Regions from separate parts of the Streptomyces sp. NPDC057682 genome, predicted to be linked through region 2. Evidence: riboswitches for the same ligand, from Rfam matches in the RefSeq annotation. Region 2 holds a riboswitch; the other holds the start of a gene.
The links. Region 2 has a riboswitch for glycine ahead of gcvP (aminomethyl-transferring glycine dehydrogenase). Riboswitches for the same ligand answer to the same signal wherever they lie in the genome.
Positions count from the first base shown of each region.

Region 1: it holds a riboswitch for glycine, as region 2 does, so the genes downstream of both, gcvT (glycine cleavage system aminomethyltransferase GcvT) here and gcvP (aminomethyl-transferring glycine dehydrogenase) in region 2, are expected to answer to the same signal.

Region 1 covers NZ_JBHVIN010000004.1:477,664-492,803, reverse strand. The annotation lists gene ACFVDM_RS09755 (DUF4190 domain-containing protein) at 1-130, opposite strand, end outside; gene ACFVDM_RS09750 (hypothetical protein) at 70-231, opposite strand; gene ACFVDM_RS09745 (TetR family transcriptional regulator) at 362-1,003, shown strand; gene ACFVDM_RS09740 (thioesterase family protein) at 1,127-1,993, opposite strand; gene ACFVDM_RS09735 (trimeric intracellular cation channel family protein) at 2,037-2,696, opposite strand; gene ACFVDM_RS09730 (ABC transporter ATP-binding protein) at 2,715-3,800, opposite strand; gene ACFVDM_RS09725 (ABC transporter ATP-binding protein) at 3,851-4,942, opposite strand; gene ACFVDM_RS09720 (ABC transporter permease) at 4,939-5,949, opposite strand; gene ACFVDM_RS09715 (ABC transporter substrate-binding protein) at 6,096-7,859, opposite strand; gene ACFVDM_RS09710 (ABC transporter permease) at 7,929-8,927, opposite strand; gene ACFVDM_RS09705 (enhanced serine sensitivity protein SseB C-terminal domain-containing protein) at 9,345-10,151, opposite strand; gene ACFVDM_RS09700 (enhanced serine sensitivity protein SseB) at 10,300-11,070, opposite strand; gene ACFVDM_RS09695 (AAA family ATPase) at 11,210-11,896, opposite strand; glycine riboswitch at 12,089-12,180, shown strand; gene gcvT (glycine cleavage system aminomethyltransferase GcvT) at 12,322-13,437, shown strand; gene gcvH (glycine cleavage system protein GcvH) at 13,540-13,917, shown strand; gene glyA (serine hydroxymethyltransferase) at 13,938-15,140, shown strand, end outside.
Region 2 covers NZ_JBHVIN010000006.1:457,799-472,938, forward strand. The annotation lists gene ACFVDM_RS14185 (glutamate-cysteine ligase family protein) at 1-177, opposite strand, end outside; gene ACFVDM_RS14190 (hypothetical protein) at 658-1,251, shown strand; gene ACFVDM_RS14195 (DUF5999 family protein) at 1,575-1,781, shown strand; gene gcvP (aminomethyl-transferring glycine dehydrogenase) at 1,879-4,764, opposite strand; glycine riboswitch at 4,958-5,055, opposite strand; gene ACFVDM_RS14205 (PRC-barrel domain-containing protein) at 5,169-5,537, shown strand; gene ACFVDM_RS14210 (DNA polymerase IV) at 5,462-6,943, opposite strand; gene ACFVDM_RS14215 (MerR family transcriptional regulator) at 7,044-7,661, opposite strand; gene ACFVDM_RS14220 (bifunctional nuclease family protein) at 7,820-8,293, opposite strand; gene ACFVDM_RS14225 (MerR family transcriptional regulator) at 8,347-9,090, opposite strand; gene ACFVDM_RS14230 (FHA domain-containing protein) at 9,131-10,048, opposite strand; gene ACFVDM_RS14235 (DUF881 domain-containing protein) at 10,110-10,904, opposite strand; gene ACFVDM_RS14240 (small basic family protein) at 10,910-11,242, opposite strand; gene ACFVDM_RS14245 (DUF881 domain-containing protein) at 11,239-12,165, opposite strand; gene ACFVDM_RS14250 (sugar phosphate nucleotidyltransferase) at 12,320-14,815, opposite strand; gene ACFVDM_RS14255 (CDP-alcohol phosphatidyltransferase family protein) at 14,928-15,140, opposite strand, start outside.

The DNA.
Region 1 (15,140 bases), on a different contig from region 2:
CCAGCACGAAGGAGGCCACGGCCAGTCCGTCGGCGTCCCGGGTGGCGGGCCGGGCGGCGGCGCGGGCGGTCATGACGTGCGGCGGCGCGCGCCCGCCCGCTCGCGTACGGCGAAGACCAGCAGCCAGCAGCCGATGAGGGCGCCGAGCGCGAGGGAGAGCGCGGGAGGGATCTGGGCCACCGCTCCCAGCACGATCCCCAGCAGGAGCAGGGCGGCGACAAGGACGATCATGGTCGGCCTTTCGGTGTCGGGATGGTTCACGGATGCCGCGAACAGTTCGGAGTACGACTGTTCACTGACTCATCAGTCTAGACCCGTGCCCCGCTTTCCCGTCCCGGAGAACAGTTGTTTACTGAATGGCATGAGTCACACCACGGGGGTCCGCCAGACCCAGAAGCTGCGCACGCGCCAGGCACTGCTGGACGCCGCCCTGGTCCTGCTGGAGCACCAGAGTCTGAGCAGCCTGGGACTGCGCGAGGTGACGCGGGCGGTGGGCGTCGCCCCGACCGCCTTCTACCGGCACTTCGACGGCATCGCCGCGCTCGGGGTGGCCCTGGTCGAGCAGACGCTGGGCAGTCTGCACGGGATGATCGGCGCGATCCTGGCCGAGACCGGCGACAGCGAGGTCCGGCTGGACCGGGGCGTGGAGCTGATCGCGGGCCATGTGCGCGCGCAGCCCGCCCACTTCCGCTTCATCGCGCGCGAACAGCACGGCGGCGTCGGGCCCGTCCGCGAGGCGATCGCCGCCGAACTGCGCCGCTTCGCCGAGGAGGTGGCCGCCGCGCTCGCCGGGGAGCCGGAGTCACGGGGGTGGAGCGAGGAGGACCTGCTGATGCTCGGCGGCCTCTACGTGGACCACATGGTCCTGACCGCGTCGGCACTGCTCGACGCGGGCGACGGCGGCGAGGAGGCCGTCACGGGCGCGGCCCGGCGCCGGCTGCGACTGATCACGCTCGGCCGGCTCCACTGGCTGGACGGACCCGGCGCCCCGCCCTGCGCATGACGAGGGCCCCCGGCCTCCCGGACCTCCGCATGACGAGGGCCCCGGCCTCCCGGCGGTCGGGAGAGCGGGGCCTCGGCGGAGCGGGGCCGGCCGCGCGGGGCGCGGGCCCCGGCGGCGCGGGGGTCAGTCGCGCGGGGCGCGGGCCAGCTGGCGGGACTGGGCGACCAGGCGGTCCCGGCTGTCCCAGACGTCCGCGTCCTCCTCCAGGAAGCCGCCCGCCAGATTGCGGGTGGCGATGGAGACGCGCAGCGGCCCCGGGGCCGGGCGGCAGCGGATGTGGGCGGTCAGCTCGACGGTGGGGGTCCAGCCCTTCAGCCCCAGTTCGAAGGAGGTCGGCGGCAGCGCGTCGACCGTGAGCAGCAGGGAGAGCGGGTCGGCGTCGCGGCCGTCGGCCAGTCCGAACCAGCCGCGCATCTCGCCCTTGCCCGAGGGCTGCCCGATGGCCCAGCCGACGGTGGCCGGGTCGAGCTTGATGTCGAGCCGCTCGGTGATGGCGGAGCTGCCCGGGATGGGGGCGTCGCCGTCGCTCGCGCCGAGGCAGTGCTCGCGGGGCGGGAAGGCGGGCGGTTCGGCGGAGGTGCGGACGTCGTCGCTGAGGGCGTCCAGGTCGCCGTAGGTGGCGACGACGCGGATGCGCTCGATCTCGGAGCCGTCCTCGGCGTACTGGAAGAGGGAGGCCTGGCCGGTGGAGAGGGTGCGGCCGGTGCGGACGGTCTCGGTGCGGATCACCGCGGGGCCGGGGACCGACGCGGTCAGATAGTGCGCGGAGACCGAGAAGGGGTCCGGGTGCGGCAGGGCCTCGCCCAGGGCGCGGCCGAGCAGGGCCAGCAGATAGCCGCCGTTGACGGCGTGGATGATCGTCCAGCCCGCGGAGAGGTCCGCGTCGTAGACGCCCTCTTCCCGGAGGGTGACGGCGGTGTCCCGGTCGAACTCGCTGTCGCCGATGGTCGCCCGCGCGGCCGGAGCCGCCTGCTCTGTTGCCTGTGCCATGGCAGGCACCGTACACCGATTCTATTACTGAGCGGTAGCTTTTTCAGTTCTCCTCCGCCGTCGCGGAACGGCGGTTGAAGGCGCGCGGGGCCCGCCAGTGGAAGCGCAGCGCCAGCAGCCGCAGCACGAAGGCGGTGATCACGGCCGTGCCGCTGGTGAAGGCGTTGAGCGCCTCGAAGCGGATGCAGAGGACGATCATGGTGGCTCCGACGATCGCCGGCACCGCGTACAGATCGCGGTCCCAGCGCAGCAGCGAGGGCACCTCGTTGGCCAGGACGTCGCGCAGCACACCGCCGCCGACGGCGGTGGCCAGGCCGAGCGCGGCCGACGCGGTGAGCCCGAGGCCGTAGTCGTAGGCCTTCACCGTCCCCGTGACGCAGAACAGGCCGAGACCCGCCGCGTCGAAGACCATGACCCCGGTCTGGATCCGCTCCACGTGCGGATGCAGGAAGAAGACCAGCCCGGCGGCGAGCAGCGGGGTGGTGAAGTAGCCGAGATCCGTGAAGGCGGCGGGCGGGACCGCGCCGATGATCACGTCACGGAACAGCCCTCCGCCCAGCGCGGTCACCTCGGCGAGGACCGCGATGCCGAAGACATCGAAGTTCTTGCGTACGGCGAGCAGGGCGCCCGAGATCGCGAAGACGAAGATCCCGACGATGTCGAGCGCATGCTGGACGGAGGGCGTGAACAGTTCGTTGAGCACCGGGCAATTGTGCCGGTACTACTCCTTCGTACCCTCCTCGGAGGGTGCGGCGGGTGTCGCGGTGCCGGTGGTGCTCAGACCCTCGGCGTTCTCCGGGTGGTGACAGGCGACCCGGTGGCCGGTCTTCAGCGCGACCAGCGGCGGCTCCTGCGTCTTGCAGACCTCCGTCGCCTTCCAGCACCGGGTGTGGAAGCGGCAGCCGCTGGGCGGCGAGATCGGCGAGGGCACATCGCCCTTGAGCAGGATGCGCTCGCTCTTCATCCCGCGCCGGCGCGGGTCGGGGACCGGCACCGCCGACATCAGGGCCTTGGTGTACGGGTGCATCGGCGCCGAGTAGAGCGACTTGCGGTCGGCCAGCTCGACGATCTTGCCCAGGTACATCACCGCGATGCGGTCCGAGACGTGGCGGATGACCGAGAGGTCGTGCGCGATGATCACGTAGGTGAGCCCCAGCTCCTGCTGGAGGTCGTCCAGCAGGTTGACCACCTGGGCCTGGATCGACACGTCCAGCGCCGAGACCGGCTCGTCGGCCACGACCAGCTTGGGGCGCAGGGCCAGCGCGCGGGCGATGCCGATGCGCTGGCGCTGGCCGCCGGAGAACTCGTGCGGGTAGCGGTTGTAGTGCTCGGGGCTGAGCCCGACCAGCGACAGCAGCTCCTGCACGTGGTTCTTCAGACCGCCCTCGGGCTCGACGCCCTGGAGCCGGAACGGGGCGCTGACGATCGTGCCGATCGTGTGGCGGGGGTTCAGCGAGGAGTACGGGTCCTGGAAGATCATCTGGACGTCGCGCCGCATCGGCCGCAGCTGCCCCATGGACAGGTGCGTGATGTCGCGGCCCTCGAACTCGACCTTGCCGCCCGTCGGTTCGATCAGGCGGGTGATGAGCCGGCCCATCGTCGACTTGCCGCAGCCGGACTCGCCGACCACGCCCAGGGTCTCCCCCGGGTACACCTCGAAGTCGATGCCGTCGACGGCCTTCACCGCGCCGGTCTGACGCTGGAGGACGCCCTTGCGGATCGGGAAGTGCTTGACCAGGCCCTCGACCCTGAGCAGCGGCTCGCGCGGGGAGCTCGACTGCTCCGGGATCTTCACGTCCTTCTCCAGCACCGGGGGATCCTTCTTCTCGCTCACGTCGCTCGCCTCACTCGCCTCGCTCACAGCTTCGGCGCAATCTCTTCGGTCCAGATCCGGGACCGCTCCTCCGGCGCCATGTGGCAGGCGGAGAAGTGGCCGTCACCGACCTGCGTCAGTTCGGGACGCGTGGTGCGGGTGAGGTTGTCCTTCGGAATGTCCGCGTACGGGCAGCGCGGGTTGAAGGCGCAGCCGCTCGGCACGTTGATCAGCGACGGCGGCTGGCCCTTGACGGGGACCAGCCGGTCGGTCTCCTCGCGGTCGATGCGCGGCATCGAGCTGAGCAGGCCCCAGGTGTACGGGTGCTGGGCCTCGTAGAAGACCTTCTCCGCGGGGCCGCGCTCCACGCACCGGCCGCCGTACATCACCAGGAGGTCGTCGGCCATCTCGGCGACGACCCCGAGGTCGTGCGTGATCATGATGACGGCGGAGCCGAACTCCTTCTGCAGGTCCCGGATCAGGTCCAGGATCTGCGCCTGGACGGTGACGTCCAGGGCGGTGGTCGGCTCGTCGGCGATGAGCAGTTCCGGGTTGTTGACCAGGGCCATCGCGATCATGGCGCGCTGGCGCATGCCGCCGGAGAACTCGTGCGGGTGGGAGTCGACCCGCTTGTGCGGCTCGGGGATGCCGACCCGGTCGAGCATCTCGACGGCCCGGGTGCGGGCGGTCTTCCGGCTGACCTTGTGGTGGACCCGGTAGGCCTCCACGATCTGCGAGCCGACCGTGAAGTACGGGTGCATCGCGGAGAGCGGGTCCTGGAAGATCATGGCCATCTTGCGGCCGCGCAGTTCGCGCACCCGCGCGTCGGAGGCGCCGAGCAGTTCCTCGCCGTCCAGCCAGACCTCGCCGGAGATCCGCGCGTTGGGAGCCGTGCGGTGCAGTCCGAGGATGCCCAGCGAGGTGACGGACTTGCCGGAGCCGGACTCGCCGACGATGCCGAGGGTCCGGCCGGGCTTCACGTCGAAGCTGACGCCGTCGACCGACTTGACCAGACCGTCGTCGGTCTTGAAGTGGATGCGCAGGTCCCGTACCGAGAGGAAGGCCTCGTCGCTGCCGGCCGGCGCGGCGGCGGGCTCGCCCACTGCCGCGGTCTGTGCCTTGGAAACCTCACTCACGAGAGCCTCACCCTGGGGTCGATGGCGGCGTACACCAGGTCCACCAGCAGATTGCAGATGACGATGAAGAAGGCGGCGACGAGCGTCACGCCCATGACGATCGGGAGGTCGTTCTCCTGCACGCTCTTGATGGCGTACTGGCCCATCCCCTGGAAGGAGAAGACGGTCTCGGTGATGACCGCGCCGCCGACCAGCAGACCGAAGTCCATGCCGAAGATGGTCACGATCGGGGTGAGCGCGGCACGCAGGCCGTGCTTGCCGATGACCTTGCTCTCCCGCAGGCCCTTGGCACGGGCCGTACGGATGTAGTCCTCGCCCATGGTCTCCAGCATCCCGGCTCTGGTGATGCGGGCGTAGAGGGCGGAGTAGAGGAAGGCGAGCGAGCACCACGGGATGAGCAGGTTCCACGCCCAGTCCAGCGGACTCTCCGTGAAGGGCACATAGGTGATCGATTCCCAGATCGGCCACTGCACGGTCAGCACGCCCAGCGCGAGCATGCCGGTGAAGAAGATCGGCAGGGAGACACCGGCGAGCGCGACGCCCATGAAGAAGCGGTCGAGGATCGAACCGCGCTTGAGGGCGGAGACGACACCGATCGCCACACCGCTGATCAGCCAGATCACCGCGGCACCGATGGCCAGCGAGAACGTGACCGGGATACGCGCGGTCAGCTCGGGCCACACCTCGACGTGCCGCTTGAAGGAGTAGCCGAAGCAGGGCACTCCGCAGTGCGTGGCCTCGGGGCCGAACTGGAAGTCGGCGCCGACGAACAGCTGCTTGAGGAAGTGCCAGTACTGCACGTAGAGCGGCTGGTCGAGGCCGAGGTTCTGCTTGACCGCGAGGATGGACTGCGGGTTGGCGTCCTTGCCCACGTACTGGGCTGCCAGTTGGTCCATCGTCTGACCGGCCAGCCGGGGGACGAGGAAGAAGATCGCGAAGGTGACTGCGCTGACGATCAACAGCAGCAGCACCGCGCCGAAGACGCGTCGGATGATGTACGCAGCCACAGCTATCCGGCGCCGGTACCCGCCCGCCGGGGATGACCCATACGGTCGGACACCGTGCCTTCACCTGCCTTTCGGGACAATTCTGGGGGTCCGGAGGCCGCTCCCCGGGCCGCGCGCGCGGCCCGGCCCGGGGAGCGGGGCCGTTCCTACTTGGCGGAACCCATCAGCACGTAGTCGTACATGCCGAGGTAGGCCTGGGTGACCGTGACGTTCGTCGCGGAGACCGGGCGGAGCAGCAGGTTCTTGCGGTAGATCAGCGGCACGGCGGTGGCACCCTCGGCGACCGCGCGGTCGACGTTGGCCCAGGCCTTGGCGCGGGCGGCGTCGTCCGTGTTGGCGATGCCCTCGTTGAGGAGCTTGTTGATCGCCGGGTCGTTCAGCTCCTGGACGTTGTTACCACCGGACGGCTTGATGGCCGAACCGTTGATGATCTGGTCGAGGAAGCCGAAGCCGGTCGGCCAGTCCGCACCCCAGGCGCTCATGATCATGCCGAGCTTGTTGGCGTGGACGTAGCTCGGGTTGCCCGCGAAGTTCTGGAAGTACTTGCCCGCCGGGAAGGTCTTGATCTCGGCGTTGACGCCGATCTTCTTCAGCGAGGCCTGCACCGCGGTGACCATGGCCATCTCGGCGGGACGGTCCGAGCGGGCCGAGATCTTGGTGTCGAAGCCGTTCGGCTTGCCGCACTGCTTCAGCTCGTCCTTGGCCTTGGCCTCGTCGCCCTTGTGACCGGCCGACTCGTACAGGTCGAACTTCTCGTAGCCGTTGACGGTCGGCGGCAGCAGGGTCGTCGCGACGTCACCCTTGGGGTCGCCACCCTGGGCGGCCTGGATCGACGCCTTGTCGATGCCCCACTGGACGGCCTTGCGGCAGTGGATGTTGTCGAACGGGGCGACGTTGACGTTCAGACCGATGTACGAGGTGGCGCCCGCGTACGAGTTGTCGGTCTGCTTCTTCAGGTCGGCCTTGGTGAGGACCTTCGGCTGCGTCGCCGGGGCGACACCGGTGCCGGCGCCGTCGACCGTGATGTTGTCGGAGAGCAGGTTGTTGTCGACCGTCTCCTGCTTCACCTTGAAGCGGACCGTGATCTTGTCCGGCAGGGCCGGGCGGATCGGGTCGGTCTTCGGGTCCCAGTTCTCGTTGCGGACGAGGGTCGCGCCGCGGCCCTCCTCGTAGGACTCGAACTTGTACGGGCCCGAGGACGCCATGCTCTTGACGTAGTCGGCGCCCTTGTCCTTCGCGGCCGGCACGGGGGCCGTCTGCGAGAAGGTCGCCAGGTAGTCGAAGTCCGCGAAGGCGTCCTTCAGCTTGAAGACGATGGTGGAGTCGTCCGGCGTCTCGATGGAGGCGATGCCGTTCGGGTTCTTGTCCTTGTAGGGACCCTTGTACTTGTCGCCGCCGATGAGGTGGGCCTTGAAGTACGTCGGGCCGTTGGACAGGGCCTCCGGCGCGAAGTTCGACCGCTCGACGGCGTACTTGACGTCCTTCGAGGTGATCGGGGTCCCGTCGTCGTACTTGAGACCCTTCTTCAGGGTGTACGTCCACGTCTTGGCGTCCGGGCTGGCCTTGCCGAGGCCCTCGGCGAGGTCCGGGACGACCTCCAGGCCTTCCTTGCCGGCGGCCGGCTTGAAGGACGTGAGGCTGCGGCTGTACAGGCGGGCGAAGTTCTGCACCCAGCCGTAGTACGTGTTGCCGGGGTCGAGCGAGTCGGGCTCGTCGGACATCTCCAGCTTGAGCGTCCCGCCCTTCTTGTCCGACTTGTTGACGATGGACGTCAGCGCGGCGTCGGTGGCGCCGGAGCCGCCCTTGCCCTTCGAGCCGCCGTCGTCGTCCTTGGATCCGTTGCACGCGGACGCGCCCAGCATCAGAACCACGGCCGTGGCAACCAACGCTGTCGTTTTTCTGGTCTTCACCTGAGGAAATCCCCCTCAATCGATGGTTGCCGTGGCATGTCGCACGTCGTCGTGACGAGCACCCGGGACCTACTTGCCGCGGGGATCGAGCGCATCGCGCAGCCCGTCTCCCAGCAGGTTGAACGCCAGGACCGTGACGAAGATGGCCACGCCCGGCACGATCATGTACATCGGGTCGTTCTCGTAGAAGTCGATCGCGTTGGTGAGCATCCCGCCCCAGGAGGCCTGCGGCGGCGCGATACCGACTCCGAGATAGCTGAGCCCCGCCTCGAAGAGGATGTTCGAGGGGATGAGCAGCGTGGAGTAGACGAGCACGGGCGCCACCAGGTTGGGCAGCAGCTCCCGGAAGAGGATGAAGGGGCCGCGGGCGCCCAACGAGCGGGCGGCCTCGACGAATTCGCGGTTGCGCAGGCTCATGGTCTGGGCGCGGACGATACGACCCATGTACGGCCAGCTGAAGAAGCCGATCACGAAGATGAGGACCGCGATGCGCAGCGGCAGCCCTTCCAGACCGAAGGCGCCGTCCTGGAGCGCGGCCGAGATGGAGATCGCGAAGAGGAGCAGCGGGAAGGCGAGGAAGGTGTCCATCATGCGGCTGATGACGGTGTCGACCCAGCCGCCGTAGAAGCCCGAGACCACGCCCATGAAGACGCCGATGACCACGGAGAGCAGGGTGGCCCCGACGGCGACGACCATGGAGACCCAGGAGCCCTCGATGATGCGGGTCATGATGTCGCGGCCGTACTGCGGTTCGACGCCCAGCGGATGGCTCCAGCTGATGCCGCCCCAGTCGCCCTTGGGGGCGAGCAGCGCCGGGTCGATGAGGTCCTGGTGGAACTCGTTGGGGTCCAGTCCGAAGACGGCCTGGATCGGCTTGGAGAGCACGGCGAGCAGGATCAGCAGGAGGACGACGATGCCGCCGGCCACGGCCACCTTGTCACGCTTGAAGCGCGTCCAGGCGATCTGCCCGAGCGAACGGCCCTCGATCTGGCTCTGCTTGACTCCCGTGAGTACTGCCTCCGGCTGCGCTTCGGCAGCCGATCCGGTGGTCTCGATCGGTGCGGTCACAGTGCCCTTGACCCCTCCCGCCGGCGGTGGCCGGCCCCTACTCGCCGCGGTGACGGCCTGGCGCGTGTCAGCCGCGGCGCGTACTGCGGCTGATGTTTTCGGTGCGAATGCGTCCGTGGAGTGACCGCCGGTGCAACCTCGTACAAAGGGCCGACGATCGCCACTAGCCGGGAGTCTTCAGTGCCGTTGCGATCACCCGCCAGACCTGACGGGGAATGTTTGCTCAAACGTGATGCGGTCAGTGAGCTTCCGTTATCCGGACAGCTTGATCGAGTGAGCGGACCACTCGGCCGCTAATCCACCAGAACGGACATGACGCCCAACAGGTGTGATGGGGTGGCGATTTGGGCGGCGCGAGCGGGGGCCTTGTCCGGTCGCGGAGCGCTTTGTCCGATACGCGGGCGGGCTGACGGGCCGTCAGTAGGCCTGCGGCGCCGGGCCGGGGGTCTGCGGGTAGCCGTAACTCGGAGCGACGGCGGGGCCACCGGCGGCCGGGCCGTGCGGCTCGCGGTCGTAGAACGGACGCGCGTTGGCGCGCAGCCACATCGCGACGGGGTCGTACGCGTCGGACATCGCCACCGTGGACACCGGGAGCCCCTCGGGCACCGCTCCCACCGACTGCCGCATCATCGCCCGCACGGCGTCGACCGAGGCCCGTCCGGTGTCGTACAGATCGAGACCGATGGCGAGGTACGGGGAGCCGAGGGCGGGCTGCACCCAGGCGCGGCGCAGCGAGCGGATCGCGGGGGTGTGGTGGGCGTTGCGGGTGAGCTGGGCGTAGAACTGCGGGAGGTCGATGGCGGGCTCGCTGATCCGCAGCGGTCCGGCGGGCATCCGGTCCAGCCCGGTGGCGATGCGGCGCAGGTCGAGCCAGGGGACGCCGACGCCGCCGCCCGGGGCGTGCGGGTTCAGCCAGATGCCCCAGCGGTCGGGGAACAGGGCGCGGGCGATGTCGCGGCCCCCGACGATCTCGTGGTCCCGGGTCCAGCCGCTGGCGGTGAGCTCCTGGGCGGAGGTGACACAGGGGGCGTAGCCGAGGCCGTCGACCTCCATGTTGCCGTACTGGGCGTCGGGCGAGCCGGCCCGGCCGTGCCACAGCAGCATCCAGACACGGCTCTCCGCCAGGGCCCGGAGCAGAGCCTCGTACGCGTCGTAGCGTCCGGGCGTCACCTGGCGCAGCATGTGCTCGACCTGTCCGGCCGCCGCGGTGCCTGACGCGCTCACCCTGGGTCCCGCCCCTCTTCGATCCTCTGTGTCGGCCCGCCGCTCCCCGGGGCTCTCGGGGACGGCACGGTGCCGAGGCACCAGCCCATCAAACCAGCTTATGCGGCGGCCCTGACACCGGCTTGACGCCACGGCCCGGGGCCACGCCCTACACCTCGGCGCGTTGGTAGAAGGGGCGCACCCGGGAGCGCATCCAGTCGGCGACCGGGTCCTGGGCGACGTCGAGCAGGACCAGATTGACCGGCCAGCGGACCTCGACCCGGCCCAGCGCCCGGCCCAGGGCGTCCATGGGGGCGTTGCGCCCGGCCCCGTCCCAGGTGGAGAACTCGACGCCGACGAAGAGCACCGGGTCGCCGCCCTCGATGCTGGCCAGCGCGCGGCGGGCGGTGCGCACCACGCCGCTCTCCTGGAACTCCCCGGCCGCGGCGGCGAGGAAGTCGACGGGTTCCTCCTGCCAGTCCGGTTCGAACAGCCGGACCCGGCCGCCGCTGGCGGGTCCGTCGAGCGCGGTGCGGCCGACCCGGCAGAGTTCGGCCACGGCGGGCGGGGGCAGCGGCATGCCGACGGCTCCGCCCGGATTGACGGCGATGCCCAGCTGCGGGGGCAGTCCGCGGGCGAAGTCGCGGGCGGGCGCGACGGTGAAGGACATGTGCGGGCCGACGCAGGTGAGGAACTGCTGTTCGGAGCTGAAGACGGGGACATAGGGAGCGCCCTCGATCTCCAGGGTCGGCAGATCGAGGACGCCGGAGTCCGGACCGCCGCCGGCCGGCAGCGGCACCCAGACCTGGCTGCGCCCGAGCACCTCGACCAGCCGGCCGCCCGCCTCCGGGCTGCCGAGCGAGGCGCTCAGCACCTCTTCGAGCTCGTTGGCCGGCCATCCGCCCTGCGCGTCGGACCGGGCCGGTGCCGGAATGTCCACTGTGTCCCTCTCTCACCCCGGGCAACCGGGTACGCGCTCCTCCGCGGCCTCTCGTGGCCCCTCGCGGCCTAGAGGTTATCTCCGTACGGCCGGATCCGGACCCCGCCGCCGGACCGTCCAGCACTCGGACGGTCCGCGGTCACTCCGTGGTCTGTGCGTCTGCGAAGGAGATCCGGGTCAGCAGGTCCGCCGCCTGCCGGTCGAGCAGGACCGCCGAGGCGCAGCCGCGCGGCAGCAGGCCGGAGGCGGTCTCGCGCAGCAGTCGCCCCACGGCCCTGCGGTGGCGGGCGAAGGCGTAGCCGGAGACGCCCCGGCCGCGGTCGCGCTGGCCCCGCCGGGCCGTCTCCTCGGTGACGTCCAGCAGCACCAGGTGCAGGGTCCGGCCGCGCCGCCGGGCATGGCGGGCGAGCAGGTTCCGCACCCAGGACTGGGTGCCGCAGTCGTGGACCACTACAGAGACGCCGGAGCGCAGCACGCGCCACAGCCCCCCGTAGTGGGCGAGGCGGACCAGCGGACGGTAGAGGGCGTACGGGCATAAGGCCGGCATCCGGGCCGCCCAGCGGTCCCGGGTGTCCTGGGAGTCGACGGCGCGGACCTCGACCGTGCGCGCGATGAGCGTCGACTTCCCGCTGCCGGGCAGCCCCGAGACCACCACCACGTCGCCCGCCGCGAAGTGCAGGGCGCGCGGGCCGCGCCCCGCACGGTCCCGCAGGTCACGGACGACGGGCGCGCGCGGGCCCACCGCCTCCCTCGCCGGCGCCCCCGCCTGAGCGGGCAGTGCGCCGCGCGCGACCCCCGCGGTCGTCGCGTACCGCTGCGATGTCATCGCCCTCCCCCTGTCGGCCGACCCTCACCTGCCCATGAAGTGTAAAGAAAAGGTAATGCGGCACAACCGTCCGACCCGCCGGAACCCCGCCGGAACGGCTGCCGGAAGCCCGTCGCGACCGCCGCCGGTCCCCGCACCCCACTCTCCCGCACACCGTGCGATGATGACCGGGTCAACTGCATAAAGGCCGCTCGAATCCGCGCGGGAGAGTCCCGGCCCAGGCCGGGCGCCGAAGGAGCAAGTCCCTCCCTTGAATCTCTCAGGCCCCGTACCGCGTGGATGAGGCAGATCTGAAAAGCGAGTCGCCGCGCGACTCCACCCAAGGTGCAAGCCGAACCCCCTCGGGGGCTCCCGGCGAACCTCTCAGGTTCCGATGACAGATGGGGAGGACCGTCCTCGTCGTCATGCCCTGGGAGCCTTCATCCATGAGCACCGCCCCCCGCCTCACCGCCCTCGATGCCCTGCATCGTTCGCTGGGCGCCACCATGACCGACTTCGCCGGCTGGGACATGCCGCTGCGCTACGCCAGTGAGCGCGACGAGCACAACGCCGTCCGCACGAAGGCCGGGCTCTTCGACCTCTCCCACATGGGCGAGATCACCGTCACCGGCCCGCGCGCCGTCGACCTGCTGAACTTCGCGCTCGTCGGCAACATCGGCACCGTCTCCCCGGGCCGCGCCCGCTACACGATGATCTGCGCCGAGGACGGCGGCATCCTGGACGACCTGATCGTCTACCGGCTCGGCGAGACCAAGTACATGGTCGTCGCCAACGCCGGCAACGCCCAGCTGGTGCTCGACACGCTCACCGAGCGCGCCGCGGGCTTCGACGCCGAGGTGCGCGACGACCGCGACGCCTACGCGCTCCTCGCCGTGCAGGGTCCCGAGTCCCCCGCCATCCTGGCCTCGGTCACCGACGCCGACCTGGACGGTCTGAAGTACTACGCCGGTCTGCCCGGCACGGTCGCCGGGGTGCCCGCCCTGATCGCCCGCACCGGCTACACCGGCGAGGACGGCTTCGAGCTGTTCGTCGCGCCGGAGCACGCCGAGGAGCTGTGGAAAGCCCTCACCGAGGCCGGTGCCTCGCGCGGCCTGATCCCGTGCGGGCTCTCCTGCCGCGACACGCTGCGCCTGGAGGCCGGCATGCCGCTGTACGGGCACGAGCTGACCACCGCGCTGACCCCGTTCGACGCCGGTCTCGGCCGGGTCGTGAAGTTCGAGAAGGACGGCGACTTCGTCGGCCGCAAGGCCCTGGAGGCCGCCGCCGAGCGCGCCGAGAGCGCGCCGCCGAGGAAGCTGGTCGGCCTGGTCGCCACGGGCCGCCGGGTCCCGCGCGCCGGGTTCTCCGTCGTCGTCGGCGGCGAGGTCGTCGGCGAGGTCACCTCGGGCGCCCCCTCGCCCACCCTGGGCAAGCCGATCGCCATGGCGTACGTCGACGCGGCGTACGCCGAGCCGGGCACCGAGGGCGTCGCCGTCGACATCCGGGGCAGCCACGAGCCGTACGAGGTCGTGGCGCTGCCGTTCTACAAGCGGCGCAAGTAGCACCGTGGGGCGCAGGACCCCCGCGCGACGTGACGCAGTCCTGTCTCACACCGTAAGACCACCGTCCATCAGCACTCCCCCGCGTACAGGAGAATTCAGGTCATGAGCAACCCCCAGCAGCTGCGGTACAGCAAGGAGCACGAGTGGCTGTCGGCCGTCGAGGACGGTGTGGCGACGATCGGCATCACCGAGTACGCCGCCAACGCGCTCGGCGACGTCGTCTACGCCCAGCTCCCCGAGGTCGGTGACACGGTGACCGCGGGCGAGACCTGCGGCGAGCTGGAGTCGACCAAGTCGGTCAGCGACCTGTACTCGCCGGTGACCGGTGAGGTCACCGAGGCGAACCAGGCCGTCGTGGACGACCCGTCGCTGGTGAACTCCGCTCCGTTCGAGGGCGGCTGGCTGTTCAAGGTGCGCGTCGCGGCGGAGCCGGAGGACCTGCTCTCCGCCGACGAGTACACCGCGTTCTCCGGCAACTAAAGACCCCAAGGGACCACCTGATGTCGCTTCTCAACTCCTCCCTCCACGAGCTGGACCCGGACGTCGCCGCCGCCGTCGACGCCGAGCTCCACCGCCAGCAGTCCACCCTCGAAATGATCGCCTCGGAGAACTTCGCTCCGGTCGCGGTCATGGAGGCCCAGGGCTCCGTCCTGACCAACAAGTACGCCGAGGGCTACCCCGGCCGCCGCTACTACGGCGGCTGCGAGCACGTCGACGTGGTCGAGCAGATCGCGATCGACCGCATCAAGGCGCTCTTCGGCGCCGAGGCCGCGAACGTCCAGCCGCACTCCGGTGCGCAGGCCAACGCCGCCGCGATGTTCGCGCTGCTGAAGCCGGGCGACACGATCATGGGCCTGAACCTGGCCCACGGCGGTCACCTGACCCACGGCATGAAGATCAACTTCTCCGGCAAGCTCTACAACGTGGTCCCGTACCACGTCGACGACACCGGCGTCGTGGACATGGCCGAGGTCGAGCGCCTGGCCAAGGAGTCCAAGCCGCAGCTGATCGTGGCCGGCTGGTCGGCGTACCCGCGCCAGCTGGACTTCGCCGCCTTCCGCCGCATCGCGGACGAGGTCGGCGCGTACCTGATGGTCGACATGGCGCACTTCGCCGGTCTGGTCGCCGCGGGCCTGCACCCCAACCCGGTGCCGCACGCCCACGTCGTCACCACCACCACGCACAAGACCCTCGGCGGTCCGCGCGGTGGTGTGATCCTCTCCACCCAGGAGCTCGCCAAGAAGATCAACTCGGCGGTCTTCCCTGGTCAGCAGGGCGGTCCGCTGGAGCACGTCATCGCGGCCAAGGCCGTCTCCTTCAAGGTCGCGGCGGGTGAGGAGTTCAAGGAGCGCCAGCAGCGCACCCTGGAGGGCGCCCGCATCCTGGCCGAGCGCCTGGTCCAGCCCGACGTCACCGAGGTGGGCGTCTCCGTGCTGTCCGGCGGCACGGACGTGCACCTGGTCCTGGTGGACCTGCGCAACTCCGAGCTGGACGGCCAGCAGGCCGAGGACCGGCTCCACGAGATCGGCATCACGGTCAACCGGAACGCCGTCCCGAACGACCCGCGGCCCCCGATGGTCACCTCGGGCCTGCGGATCGGCACCCCGGCCCTGGCCACCCGCGGTTTCGGCGCCGAGGACTTCACCGAGGTCGCCGAGATCATCGCCTCGGCCCTCAAGCCGGCCTACGACACGGAGGACCTG
Region 2 (15,140 bases):
CATACCGTCGGCACCGGCCAGATTCAGTTCGATCTCCATCCCCATGAGGTTGCGGGGACGGTCGAACCTCCGGTCCGCCAGAAGTCTCTCCAGCCCCTCCAGGCACTGGTGGAGCTTGGTCCGATACCGCTGCCGGTCGGACAGGTCAAAGGCGTCCGCCACGACCTTCTCCCCCATCGAAGGGTCCCTCCTCAAGTGGGCGGCCCGCGGCCCAGACCGCTCGCGTCAGGGTCGATAATGCCCAGACGGAGAGATCCGTAACGCCCCGCGGACGGCATGCGGCCGCTAATCTGAAGAACGAGGCCCGAGGCACATTCACTCGGCATGCCGCATCCCACAGTTTCCCGATCGGCATACGGGGAATGCACCGGCACGTTTCGGCCGACCGCGACGCGGGAAAAACCCGAGGCGGTGACTGCGCCGCGCGCATCGAATCAGCGTAATCTCCGCATAATAAAGTCCGGATACCGCCTTGTCGGCAATCACCACGACGGCTAGTGGAAACACCGTGTGAACACGTGTCGTATAAACTCCGCGGACGAGGCAGAGAGTTGACGCACCGGCCCAGTCACCGGCCTCCTCTGGCCCCGCACGCCGACACCGCCGTCTGCACCCGCCCACGCACCACCGTGTCTCCGAAGTGAGAGGCGACCCACTATGCCGCTGCATGTTCCCCCGGCCCCCGCGCCCGCCCTGCGCAGCGTTCTCGCGGCCCTCGGTTCACCGACCGCCGTCCGCGAGGCCCGCACACCAGCACTGCGGTCCGCCCAGGAACCACTGAGCCCCGATCACCCGCTCCCCGTCCATGTGCTGGACCGCCTCGCACCGGGAGCCCTCGCGCCGACCACCCGCCTCATCGGCTGGCGCTTCCTGATCCGCGGCACGGAACGGGCCGTCGCCGCGGCCGACACCATGCTCACCCCCGACGGCTGGGCGTTCTCGCACTTCTTCGAGGGCCCGTACCTCGCCTCGACCGAACTCGCCCTGCGCCAGGCGGAGGCGGCCCCCACCCCGTACCAGCCGCGGCTCCTGTCCATCCCCGAGCTGTACATGCTCGCGCTCTGGCTGCACGGCGACATCACGGCGGACGCCTCCCTCGGCGCACCCGCCCCTGCCGATCTCCTCGTCCCGCTCGCTCCCGCCCCACCGGGTATCGCGGCACACCGTCCGCACCGGGTCGCCGATCTGCTCCCCGTGATCACCACCCGTATCGCACCCGGTCCCGGCCCCCTGCTGGGCTCGCCCGCCTGAGCCCCGCTCCCCCACGTCTCATGCGCGGCGCCCCGTCACCGGCACCCCGGCGGCGGGGCGCCGCGCATGCCCGCGGGAGCCGGGGGTCCATCCGGACTAGCCCCATCCGGCCACCCCGAACCACCCGAAGGGACAGTGCAGTTGCGCTGAACCGTCCGGCTGGGTGACGCGTCATGAGAGGAGAAGGAGCGCTGCTGCGAAATCCCTGCGGAATGACGTCCGTGGGGCAACACTGGGATCGGACCGATCGATACGGGGGAGCGGTCATGAACACCTCGTCCAGCCGCAGGACATTCAACTCGACGCAGCGAAAGAACCCATCCATGTGCCAGCACCAGCCACCCTGCCCGACAGCCGACTCCGCCGACCGGGAAGCCGCCCGCCTGGTGGCCCATCACCCGGAACAGGGCTGGAGCCTGCTGTGCAACGGCGTCCTGCTCTTCGAGGACACCGGTGAGCTGCTTCCCGACGGACAGATCATCGCCCCGCACCGGCCGTTGGGCACCGGCCGGGTGGCGAAGGCGGCCTGAGCCGCAGGTACGGAAAAGGGGCCGGCCCGGAGAGATCTCCGCACCGGCCCCCACGCGTGTCCGCGTCACGCCGCCCGTTCGCGACGCCGCCCCCGGATCAGTCGTCGTACGCGTCCAGCGGCGGGCACGAGCAGACCAGGTTGCGGTCGCCGAAGGCGCCGTCGATGCGGCGCACCGGCGGCCAGTACTTCTCGGCGGGCGAGACCCCGGCCGGGAAGACCGCCGTCTCGCGGCTGTAGGCGTGCGCCCACTCCCCGCCCAGCGCGGCCGCGGTGTGCGGAGCGTTGGCCAGCGGGTTGTCCTCCCCGCTCCACTCGCCCGAGGCCACCTTCTCGATCTCGGCGCGGATGGCGATCATCGTGTCGCAGAAACGGTCCAGCTCCGCCAGGTCCTCGCTCTCGGTCGGCTCGATCATCAGCGTGCCGGCGACCGGGAACGACATGGTCGGCGAGTGGAAGCCGTAGTCGATGAGGCGCTTGGCGACATCGTCGATGCTGACACCGGTGGCCTTCGACAGCGGCCGCAGGTCCACGATGCACTCGTGCGCGACGAGACCCGCCGGGCCGGTGTACAGGATCGGGTAGTGCGGCTCCAGCCGCTTGGCGATGTAGTTGGCCGCGAGTACGGCGACCTGCGTCGCGCGCTTGAGGCCCTCGCCCCCCATCAGGCGTACGTACGCCCAGGAGATGGGCAGGATCCCCGCCGAGCCCCAGGGCGCCGCCGAGATCGGTCCGACGCCGGTCTCCGGGCCCGCGGCGGGCTGCAGCGGGTGGTTCGGCAGGTACGGCGCAAGGTGGGCGCGCACACCGACCGGGCCGACGCCCGGACCGCCGCCGCCGTGCGGGATGCAGAAGGTCTTGTGCAGGTTCAGGTGGGAGACGTCGCCGCCGAAGCGGCCCGGCTTGGCGAGACCGACCAGCGCGTTCAGGTTGGCGCCGTCCACGTACACCTGGCCGCCGGCGTCGTGGACCTCGGCGCAGATGTCGGCGACGTGCTCCTCGAAGACACCATGGGTCGACGGGTAGGTGATCATCAGCACCGCGAGCTCGTCGCGGTGCTGCGCGATCTTGGCGCGCAGGTCCTCGACGTCGACCTCGCCGTCGTCGGCGGTCTTCACCACGACGACCTTCATCCCGGCCATCACGGCGCTCGCGGCGTTGGTGCCGTGGGCCGAGGACGGGATCAGGCAGACGGTCCGGTTCTCGTCACCGTTGGCGCGGTGGTACGCGCGGACGGCGAGCAGCCCGGCGAACTCGCCCTGCGAACCCGCGTTGGGCTGGAGGGAGACCGCGTCGTAACCGGTGACCTCGGCCAGGCGCTCCTCCAGCTCGTGGATGAGCGTCAGGAAGCCCTCCGCCTGCTCGGCCGGGGCGAACGGGTGCAGCGCGCCGAACTCGGGCCAGGTGATGGACTCCATCTCGGCCGTCGCGTTCAGCTTCATGGTGCAGGAGCCGAGCGGGATCATGCCGCGGTCCAGCGCGTAGTCCTTGTCGGCGAGGCGGCGCAGGTAGCGCAGCATCGCGGTCTCGGAGCGGTGCTGGTGGAAAACCGGGTGGGTCAGGATCGCGTCGTCGCGCAGCAGCCCCTCGGGCAGCGCGTCGGCGGTCGTGGCGTCCAGCGCCTCCACGTCCGCCTCGACGCCGAAGGCGGCCCAGACGGACTCGACCAGGGCGCGGGTGGTGGTCTCGTCGCAGGCGAGGGAGACGGTGTCGGCGTCGACGAGGCGGAGGTTCACCCCGCGGGCGCGGGCGCCCTCGACGACCGCGGCGGCCCCGCCCGGGACGCGGACGGTGAGCGTGTCGAAGTGGGCGTCGCCGACCACCTCGACGCCGCCGTCGCGCAGCCCCCGCGCCAGGATGGCGGCGTAGCGGTGGGTGCGGCGCGCGATGGTCCGCAGCCCTTCGGGGCCGTGGTAGACCGCGTACATGCCGGCCATGACGGCGAGCAGCACCTGCGCGGTGCAGATGTTGCTCGTGGCCTTCTCACGGCGGATGTGCTGCTCGCGGGTCTGGAGCGCCAGCCGGTAGGCCTTGTTCCCGTCCGCGTCCACGGAGACGCCGACGAGGCGGCCGGGAAGGCTGCGGGCGAACTTCTCGCGGACGGCCATGTAGCCGGCGTGCGGTCCGCCGAAGCCCATCGGGACACCGAAGCGCTGGGTGGTGCCGACGGCGATGTCCGCGCCCAGCTCGCCGGGCGAGGTGAGCAGCGTGAGCGCCAGCAGGTCGGCGGCCACGGTGACGATCGCGCCCAGCTCGTGGGCCTGCTCGACGAGGGGGCGCAGATCGCGCACGGCTCCGGAGGCGCCGGGGTACTGCAGGAGCACGCCGAAGACGCCGCGCTCGGCGAGGTCGGCCGGGATCCCGTCGCTCAGGTCCGCGACGACGACCTCGACGCCGGTGGGCTCGGCCCGGGTCTCGATGACCGCCACGGTCTGCGGCAGGGTGTCGGCGTCGACCAGGAAGACGCCCTGCTTGACCTTGCCGACGCGCCGCGCCAACGCCATGGCCTCGGCGGCGGCGGTGCCCTCGTCGAGCAGCGAGGCACCGGAGGTGGGCAGCCCCGTGAGGTCGGCGACCATCGTCTGGAAGTTCAGGAGGGCTTCGAGGCGGCCCTGGGAGATCTCGGGCTGGTACGGCGTGTACGCCGTGTACCAGGCGGGGTTCTCCATGACGTTGCGGAGGATCACCGGCGGGGTGAAGGTGCCGTAGTAGCCGAGCCCGATCATGGGGGCCAGCACCTGGTTGCGGTCGGCGAGCGTGCGCAGCTCGGCCAGGACCTCGGCCTCGGTACGGGCGTCCGGCAGGGCCAGCGCCTCGGCGCTCTTGATCACGTCGGGCACCGCGGCGGCGGTCAGCTCGTCCAGCGAGCCGTAGCCGACCTGGGCGAGCATCTTCGCCTGGGCCTCGGCATCGGGACCGATGTGGCGCTGCTCGAACGGGATTCCCTGTTCCAGCTGGGCGAGCGAAGGGCGACGGGGGGTCATGATGGAGGCCTCCTGGTCTGTCACGACCTGCGAGGGGCACCACGGCGCGGGGTGCCCGAACGGCCTCCCCCTCTGTCATCTCAACCTGAGAGCTTCACCGGTGCCCGCGGGGCGCACCGGTTTTCACCGTCGGTGAGGGAGGGACCCGGCACGGCTCACGCCGTACGGAACCCGCCCTGCTTTCCAGAGTGACCTCGTCCGTGCGGTACGGGGGCCTGAGAGATTCCGGGGAGGATTTGCTCCTTCGGCGCCCTCCGGAGGGCTTCCGGAGGACTCTCCCGCACGGGGTCAGCAGCCGTATCCAGCCTACCAGCGGGGTCCCCGGCTCCCTTCCCGAGTGGCCGGGACCACGATTGTGGACTTCTGTAGTGCCTGTGGAGTAGCCGCGACCAGTGGGAGGGACCGTGCAGACCGACATCGATCCGCGCAGCCTGATCGGCCGCAAGGCGTTCGACCGCAAGGGCACCAAGATCGGAACCGTCGACGAGGTGTACCTCGACGATGCCACCGGTGTGCCGGAGTGGGCGGCCGTCCGCACCGGACTGTTCAGCCGGGACGCCTTCGTCCCCCTGGAGCCGAGCGAACTGGTCGACGAGACGCTGCGCGTCCCCTTCGACCGCTCCCTGATCAAGGACGCCCCCGACTTCGGCGTGGGTCGCCATCTCTCGCCGGAGCAGGAGCTCCAGCTCTACCGGCACTACGGTCTGGACGCGGCGCCCGACGCCGGCGGCCCCGACCGTGACTTCGGCAGGCTGGCCGGCCACGAGGAGTAGTCCGCCGGATCGCTCACGAGCGGCAGGGGCTCGGCGGGCCGCAGCTGCGGGTCGTCGATCCGGAACGTCCGCACCCGGCCCGGCCGCGATTCCGGTTCCTCGAACCGCACGGTGACGCGGCCGACCCCGCTCCCCTGCACCCAGCCGTGTCCGTGTGCCTCGTGGTGCACGTCGTGCCCGGCCGGCCAGCGCCGCGCGGCCCGCTGCTCGGGGCTCTCCTCGCTCTCCCCGCCGTCGGGCGCAGGACGGCCGTCCCCGGGCTCCCTCGGTGCGCCCTCGGGCCGGTGGGGCCCGGCGGCCTCGGCGGCGGCCCCGGCGGCCGCCGCGCGCTCTCCGGCCGCCTGCGCGAAGAGATCCTCCTGGGTGAAGTCGGCCAGCCCCGTGACACCGACGCCGAGCAGCCGTACGCCCCCGGTGGTGTCCACGCCTTCCAGGAGCCGCGCCGCGGCCTCCCTGACCACTGTGGGGTCGTCGGTGGGCCCCCGGAGCGTCTCGGAGCGGGTCAGCGTGGAGAAGTCGTAGCGCCGCACCTTCAGGACCACCGTGCGCCCGGAGCGCCCGGCCCCCTTCAGCCGGTGGACACAGCGGTCGGCGAGCCGTTCGACCTCGGTCCTGATCCGGACCCGGTCGTGCAGATCCGCGTCGAAGGTGTCCTCGACGGAAACCGACTTGGCGTCCCGTTCCGCGACGACGGGCCGGTCGTCGTGGCCCAGGGCCATGTGGTGCAGCGCGGTGCCGTGCGCCTTGCCCAGCAGCCGTACGAGCTCCGCCTCACCGGCCTCGGCGAGGTCGTCGACCGTGGTCATACCGGCCCGGCGCAGATGGTCGGCGGTGGCGGGTCCGACCCCGGGCAGGGTGCGCACGGGCATGGGCGCGAGCAGTTCCCGTTCGGTACCCGGTTCGATCAGCAGGATACCGTCGGGTTTGGCCTCCTCCGACGCGATCTTCGCCAGCATCTTGGAGCCGGCCAGTCCGACGGAACCGCTGAGTCCGGTCACGGCCGTGATGGCCGTGCGCAGCTGGCGGCCGATCTCCAGGGCGGAGGCGCTGTCGTCCGCCGTCCCGCCGGCCTCCAGGTCGACGAAGGCCTCGTCCAGGCTGAGCGGCTCCACCAGCGGGGACAGCTGACCCAACAGCGCCATGACCTGGTCGCTCACCGTGCGGTAGAGGCCGAAGCGCGGGACGAGGTAGGCGGCGTTGGGCGCGAGTCTCCGGGCCTGGGCCATGGGCATCGCCGAATGCACCCCGAAGCGCCGGGCCTCGTAGGAGGCGGTGGCGACGACCCCGCGCGGCCCCAGCCCGCCCACCACGACCGGTTTGCCGCGCAGGCTGGGCTTCGCCGCCTGCTCCGCCGAGGCGTAGAAGGCGTCCATGTCCAGATGCAGGATGGTGGGCGCGGCTCTCACATCACCCGATGGTGCCCTACGGCACTGACAGTCGCCCCGTCACGACGACGGCCACGCGCCGGATCCTCCGGTGCGTGGCCGTCCTGCCGTACGGGAGCGGTCAGCCGGCCCGGTTGCGGCGGCGGGCCAATTCGTCGGTGGGGTTGTTGCCGATCAGTGTTTCGCCGGTGTCGACGCGCTCCCCGTGGAGCTGGGAGAGGGCGGCGTCCACATCGCGCCAGACCACACCGACGGCGATCCCGAAGACGCCCTGACCGCCCTGGAGCAGATCGACGACCTCGGCGGGCGAGGAGCATTCGTAGACGGTCGCGCCGTCGCTCATCAACGTCATGCGTTCGAGGTCCTGGAAGCCGCGGGCCCGCAGGTGCTGCACGGTGGTGCGGATGTTCTGGAGGGCCACGCCGGTGTCCAGGAAGCGTTTCACGATCTTCAGCAGGACGACGTCCCGGAAGCTGTAGAGCCGCTGGGTGCCGGAGCCGTAGGCCGGGCGGACGCTCGGCTCCACCAGCCCCGTACGGGCCCAGTAGTCGAGCTGCCGGTAGGTGATGCCGGCGGCGGCGCAGGCCGTCGGTCCTCGGTAGCCGATGTCGTTGGCCGCTGTCACGCCGTCCCCCGCCACGGCGGCCGGTGCGACCGGCTGCCTGATGGTGTGGCCGGCCGTACTCCCCTGCTGCGGATACGGCGCGCCCGCTGCCGTACCGTCGCCGCTGTTTCTCACGCCGACCTCCGTCCTTGACCTGCCCACTCGAAGGTAGGCAGTCACTCGGGGTGCGTCAACGATCGCCACACTCGGCACGCCGAGTGATAATCACCCTGAGGGTGGTTTCCCGTGCCGTTCGACCGGGAAAGGCTTGTCGGATGCGCGCCCCGGGGACGTCACTGGCTGTTCGTACCGAAGTCCTCCGGTGAGATCTGGTCGAGGAACTCGCGGAACTTCTCCACCTCGTCCTCCTGCTCGTCCGGGATCGCGATCCCGGCATCGTCGAGCACCCCGTCACTGCCGTAGATCGGCGTTCCGGTGCGCAGGGCGAGCGCTATGGCGTCGGAGGGACGCGCGCTCACCTCGACCCCGCTGGCGAAGACCAGCTCCGCGTAGAAGACCCCTTCCCGGAGATCCGTGATCCGGACCTCGGTGAGCTCCTGGCCGACGGCCTCGAGCACATCCTTGAAGAGGTCATGGGTCAGCGGTCTGGCGGGGGCCATGCCCTGCTGAGCGAAGGCGATCGCGGTCGCTTCACCGGGACCGATCCAAATGGGGAGGTACCGGTCGCCTCCCACTTCACGCAGGAGCACGATCGGTTGGTTGGAGGGCATTTCCACCCGGACACCCACAACGTCGAGCTCGTTCACACAGCAACCCTAGGACGTGCTCGGCAGGTTTGGGTAGTCGGGCACCGTCCGGATCAGTGGAGACGGATCTGCAGGGCGGTCTGGACGAGCGCCGCGTGGAGCCGTACGGACAGCTCCGCCAGCTCCCTCGCGGTGGCCTCCGCATGGGCTCTGGTCTGCGGATTCCTGTGGCGGCGCAGAGGCGCGACGACCTGCTCGATGAGCCCGGCCTCACGGTCCGCGGCGGCCCGCATCGCGCGAAGATGCCGGGGTTCCAGACCGAATCGCCCCAGATCCGCCACAAGCCTGGCGACGTTGACCATCTCGGAGTCGTAGCCGCCCTCGGCCGTCGGCGCGACGAGCCCGTACGCCTCCCAGGCGTCCAGATCGCTCTCGGTGACCTCCGCGGCGGCCAGCAGCTCCGCCCGGCCGATACGGGCCGCGGTGGCCCGCCCCGATCCCGTGGTCCAGGCGCACTCGCCCTGCTCCCGTTCCCCGCCCGGGGACGGCAGCGCGACCTGCTCGCCCCGGGCGAGGGCGTCCAGGTGCTCGCGGATGACTTTCAGCGGAAGATAGTGGTCCCGCTGCATCCGCAGCACCTGCGCGAGGCGCTCGACGTCCTCGGCGTGGAACTTGCGGTATCCGGAAGGGGTGCGCTGCGGTTCGACGAGCCCTTCGGCCTCCAGGAAACGAATCTTGGAGATCGTGACCTCGGGAAACTCGTCCCGCAGCCTCAGGAGCACCGTGCCGATGCTCATCGGCCGGTCGTCGGCGGTGGCGGTGCCGTGTCCGGCACCGCCCGTCGGTGTTCTCAGCATGGCCCTTCCTGGGGGTCCCCCGAACGGAGTCGGGGGCGGATCAGATACCGCGCTGGCTCGCGTAGAAGACCAGCCGGTACTTGCCGATCTGCACTTCGTCGCCGTTGGACAGCGCGACGGAGTCGATGCGCTCGCGGTTGACGTACGTGCCGTTGAGGCTCCCCACGTCCCCCACGGTGAAGCTGCCGTCGGCGTTCCGGCGGAACTCCACGTGCCGGCGCGAGACCGTCACGTCGTCGAGGAAGATGTCGCTCTGCGGGTGGCGGCCGGCCGTGGTCAGCTCGCTGTCCAGCAGGAAGCGGCTTCCCGAGTTCGGCCCGCGGCGCACCACCAGGAGCGCCGAGCCGAGCGGCAGGGCGTCCACGGCCGCCTGGGCCTCGGGCGAGAGCGACGGCAGAGCCGTCTGCCCGGTGGCCTCCGCCTCGTAGGCCTCCAGCCCCGAGATGGAGATGGTCGACGTGGTCTCCGAGGCGCGCTCGGGGACTCCGCCCCGCAGCGGCGCACCGCAGTTGGAGCAGAAACGGCTCGCTTCGGTGTTGCGGTGACCGCACCTCGTACAGACCGGCATGGACGAAGCCTCCTGCCCCGGGGCGAACCCTCCACCCGTACTTGAGGTTGACGGTGCTCCGAAACCTATGCGGCCGGCACCGGCAGGGTCAACAGACGACGCGCCGGAACCACCCGAAATGTCACCCCCCGAACCTGCCACCTGATCGCGGAAGAGCGGGCGTTCGCCGCCCTGCTCCTCGTTCTGGCCGTGGCGCGGTGCGCGATGGCGTGCGGCGTCATCGCGTGCGCTCTTGCCGAACAACTTCCCAAACAACTTCACGGGCGATTCCCCTTGACCGAAACAGACCCGCCCGTGGGGCAGGACGAACCCTGAATGAACACACCTGCCGACCCGGACATCTTCACAACGTCCGTAGCCACTCGACAGTTTCCACCACGCACCACCGATACGGTGCGGCGACCCCCCGCAACCTCCGGCCCGTGTCCCCCGACGCCCTCACGCCCCCGGTTCACTGGGCCGATGATCGAGCGTAGTCAGGCCGCTCCGCCGGTCGCAAGGCGTCGACGACAATGTCGTCGGACTGTGCCACATGCACGGTGGCCTGCTCCTTCTCCAACGTCTGCACCACACCACCGGGGATGTTGAGCGCCGGTTCCAGATCCTGCGGCTTGCCGATGACCTTGAAGACGTACGGGGCGGAGATCTTGCGGTCGTCCACCTCGACGGCACCGCCGTCACCGGAGAAATACGTATGGGCCACCACACGCACGCCGTTGACCTCGATCGCCTCGGCACCGGCCGCACGCAGCTCCTGGAGCGCGTCGAGCAGCATGTCCGCCTGCACGGCGTCCCCCGGATCGTTGATCGTCAACGTGATACCCGGGCCGTGCACCGCAACGGTACCCGCGAGGATGCCGAGTTGACGCTCCTTCTCGACCGTCTGCTTACGGGCCTCCTCGGCCTGGTCGGAGCTGTTCTCCAGCTCCGTGCGCTGGTCGTCGAGACGCTGCTTCTCGTCCTCCAGCCGCTGCGTACGGTCGTCCACCTCGTCGAGGATGCGGACCAGGTCCTCCTGGCGGGCACCGCGCAGCGCGCTGTTGTCGCTGTTGGACCGCACCTGGATCGCCAGGCCCAGTCCGAGGACGAACAGCAGCAGCGCAACGATGAGTTGGGCGCGGGTGACCCGGGGCGGCCAGAGGCCTGCCACCAGCCGCTGACGCCCGGTGAGCGGCCGGGGCGCCGGTGCGGGCTCCCCGGCCTCCGCCGCCTCGTCCGGACCCTTGTCGTATGCGTCGTCGCTCATCGGCCTCAGGCCCGGAAGACGTGCCGGCGGATGGCGGCGGCGTTGGAGAAGATGCGGATGCCGAGGACGACCACGACCCCCGTGGACAGCTGCGCGCCGACGCCCAGTTTGTCGCCCAGGAAGACGATCAGCGCGGCGACGACCACGTTGGACAGGAAGGAGACCACGAAGACCTTGTCGACGAAGATCCCGTCGAGCATGGCCCGCAGGCCTCCGAAGACGGCGTCGAGGGCGGCCACGACGGCGATCGGGAGGTAGGGCTCCACCACCGCCGGCACTTCGGGCCGGACCAACAGTCCGACCACGACTCCCACGACGAGGCCCAGTACGGCGATCACGATGTGCCCTTCCCTGTGTGTGCCGCGCCACTGCCCGTGTCCGCGGCCTTGTAAGGCTCTGCTGTGCGTACGGTCAGGCTGGGAGCGGCCGGGAGGCTCACCTTCTCCTCGGCGGAGAGGCTGGTCCTGATGTCGAAGGTCTCCTTCAGCGCCTGAAGGTACTGGCCGTCGTCACTGTCCCGGAAGGCCGCGGCGAGCTTCTTCCCGTCCCCCACCGCGAGCACCGTGTACGGCGGCACCAGCGGTTTGTTGTCGACCAGTATGGCGTCGCCCGCGGCACGGATGGCCGACAGGGCGGTCAGCCGCTGGCCGTTGATGGCGATCGCCTCGGCGCCGGACTGCCACAGCCCGTTGACCACCCGCTGCATGTCCCGGTCGCGGACGCGCCCGGTGTCGGAGAAACCGCTGCTCTCCCGGGGTCCGCCGCCTCCCTGGTCGGAATCCTTCGCGTCGTCGACGACGAGCTTGACCCCCGGACCCTGCACGGGTGTCGCGCCGGAGAGCAGCGCGACCAGTTCGGCCTGGTCCCCGCCGTGCTTCTCCAGTGCCTTGCGCTGCCGCCGGTTCACGTCGTCGCGGACCTCCTCGACCTGTGCTTCGAGGGTGTCGGCGGCGTCCGTCTCGGCGTCGATGCGGTCGATCAGCTCCTCGCGCTCCTTCGCGAGGACCGGCGCCGCGACACGTGCCTGCGCGGCCCCGAGCGTGACGACGAGGGCCGCCAGCACCAGGCACGCGGCGAGCCCCAGCTTGGCCTTCAGCGTCCGGGGCATCCCGGCCCGCCCGTCGGCGTCACGACGCGCTGCGGCCTCCGCATAGCCGTCGTCCAGGCTGTGGTCCATCACATTGGTCAGCAGCGACATGGACGCGTCGGGGCGCGCGGCCGGTGGCGCGGTACTACTCCGATCGGGGGGCTGCTGCGACATGCCGCACATAGTCGCACGTCGTGGGGGCTAGCGCCGAATGGCCCCACCGATGCGCAGCACGGTCCGGCCCGCCCTGCCCGGACCGCACCGGCCCGCGCGGACACGGTCCGGCGGCCGGGCGGGAGCCTCGCCCCCGCGCCGGCCGCCGGTCACCTCACTGACCTGCGCTCTCGACGACGGCGGCCCACTCGTCCAGGAGCGCCTGCGCCGAGGCGTCGTCGGGGCCCTCGGCCCACAGATGGGTGACGGCCTCGGCCCGGTCGGGCAGCACCATCACCCAGCGGCCGTCGGCCTCGACCACGCGCACGCCGTCCGTCGTGTCGACGTCGCGGTCGCCGGCCGCCTCCACGACGCGGCGCATCACCAGTCCCTTGACGGCCCACGGCGTCGCGACGTCACGCCGCAGCACATGGGCGTGCGGAATGCGCGCGTCGATCTGGCTGAGCGTGAGCTGGGTCCTGGCGACCAACCCGATGAGCTGGACGAACGCGGCGGAGCCGTCGAAGACGCTGCTGAACTCGGGGACCATGAAACCGCCCCGGCCGTCGCCCCCGAAGATCGTGCCCTCCTCCCGCGCGACCCGGGTGAGGTCGTCGGGCGATGTCGTCGTCCACTCGACCTGCGTCCCGTGGTACGCGGCGACCTGCTCGGCGATCCGTGTGGTCGTCACGGGCAGTGCCACCCGGCCGCTGCGCCGCTCGGCGGCGACGAGGTCGAGCATGACCAGGAGAGCCCGGTCGTCCTCCACGATCCGGCCGCGCTCGTCGACGAGGGAGAGCCGCTCGCCGACCGGGTCGAACCGGACGCCGAAGGCGGCCCTGGCCGAGGAGACGATCTCGCCCAGCCGTACCAGACCGGAGCGTCTGGTCTCGGCCGTCTCCGTCGGCCGGGACTCGTCGAGGCCCGGATTGATGGTGAGCGCGTCCACGCCGAGCCGTCCGAGCAGGCTCGGCAGGACCAGTCCGGCGCTGCCGTTGGACGCGTCGACGACGACCTTGAGCCCGGCGTCGGAGATGCCCGTGGTGTCGACGTTGCGCAGCAGCGAGCCGGTGTACGAGTCGAAGACGCTGGACGGGAAGTGCAGGTCCCCGATCTCGCCGGGGAAGGCCCTGCGGTACTCCTGGCGTGCGTAGACGCGGTCCAGCTTGCGCTGGCGCGCCTGGGAGAGATCGGCTCCGCGTTCGTCGAAGAACATGATGTCGACGGAGTCGGGCACACCGGGCGAGGTGCGGATCATGATGCCGCCGGCACTGCCGCGCGCCGTCTGCTGCCGGGCGACGGGCAGTGGGACGTTCTCCAGGTCGCGTACGTCGATGGCGCTCGCCTGGAGCGCCGAGATGACGGCGCGCTTGAGCGCGCGGGCACCGCGGGAGTGGTCGCGGGCGGTGGTGACGGTGGCGCCCTTCTTGAGCGTCGTCGCGTACGCCCCGGCGAGCCGGACCGCGAGTTCCGGGGTGATCTCGACGTTCAGGATCCCGGAGACGCCGCGTGCGCCGAAGAGATGGGCCTGTCCGCGCGACTCCCAGATCACCGAGGTGTTGACGAAGGCACCGGCCTCGATGGTCTTGAAGGGGTAGACGCGCACATTCCCCTGGATGATCGATTCCTCGCCGACGAGGCATTCGTCGCCGATGACCGCGCCGTCCTCGATCCGGGCGGCCCGCATGATGTCGGTGTTCTTGCCGATGACGCAGCCGCGCAGATTGCTGTGGTCACCGATGTACACGTTGTCGTGGACCACGGCCTTGTGCAGGAAGGCGCCGCTCTTCACGACGACGTTCGATCCGATGACCGTGTGTTCCCGCAGTTCCACACCGGCTTCGATCTTTGCGTAGTCACCGACGTAGAGCGGCCCGCGCAGCACCGCGTCCGGGTGGACCTCGGCGCCTTCGGCCACCCAGACTCCCGGCGAGATCTCGAAGCCGTCGATCTCGACGTCGACTTTGCGTTCGAGGACGTCGGCCTGGGCCTTCACATAGCTTTCGTGGGTTCCCACGTCTTCCCAGTAGCCCTCGGCGACATAGCCGTAGATCGGCTTGCCTTCCTTCATGAGCTGCGGGAAGACGTCTCCGGACCAGTCGACGGAGACGTCCGCCTCGACGTAGTTGAACACCTCGGGTTCCATCACGTAGATCCCGGTGTTCACGGTGTCCGAGAAGACCTGGCCCCAGGTCGGCTTCTCCAGGAAGCGTTCGACCTGGCCGGCCTCGTCCACGATGGTGATGCCGAATTCGAGGGGGTTCGGGACACGGGTGAGGCAGACCGTGACCAGGCCACCCTTTTCCTTGTGGAAGGCGATGAGGTCGGTGAGGTCGAAGTCGGTGAGCGCGTCACCGGAAATCACCAGGAAGGTGTCGTCCTTCAGTGCCTCTTCGGCATTCTTGACGCTGCCCGCGGTGCCGAGCGGTTTCTCCTCGTTGGCGTAGGTGAGCTCCATTCCGAGCTCCTCGCCGTCCCCGAAGTAGTTCTTGACGAGAGAGGCCAGGAACTGGACGGTCACGACCGTCTCATTGAGCCCGTGCCGTTTGAGCAACCGAAGCACGTGCTCCATGATCGGCCGATTGGCGACGGGAAGGAGCGGCTTGGGCATGCTTGAGGTCATGGGGCGAAGACGTGTGCCTTCGCCGCCTGCCATCACGACGGCCTTCATGTCGGAAACGTCCTCCTTGAAGAGACGACGGTTAGCCGACTTCGCCCGTCAGGGCAGCATCTGTGTCATCAGCCGCGGGCCGGCCACGTTGCGCGGCACCGCATCAGCGAGCTCAATCGGCTACTGCATCCGCCTTGACCAGCCGGCGGACCTGAACCACGTAGAGGATCCCTGCCCACCAGTAGAGCGTTGTACCCCATCCTGCGAACGCCCATCCGAAAACGGTGGCCAACGATGCAAGCCAACCACTTCCGTCACTGAGCAGCAACAAGGGAAAGGCGTACATGAGGTTGAACGTGGCCGCCTTGCCCAGGAAGTTCACCTG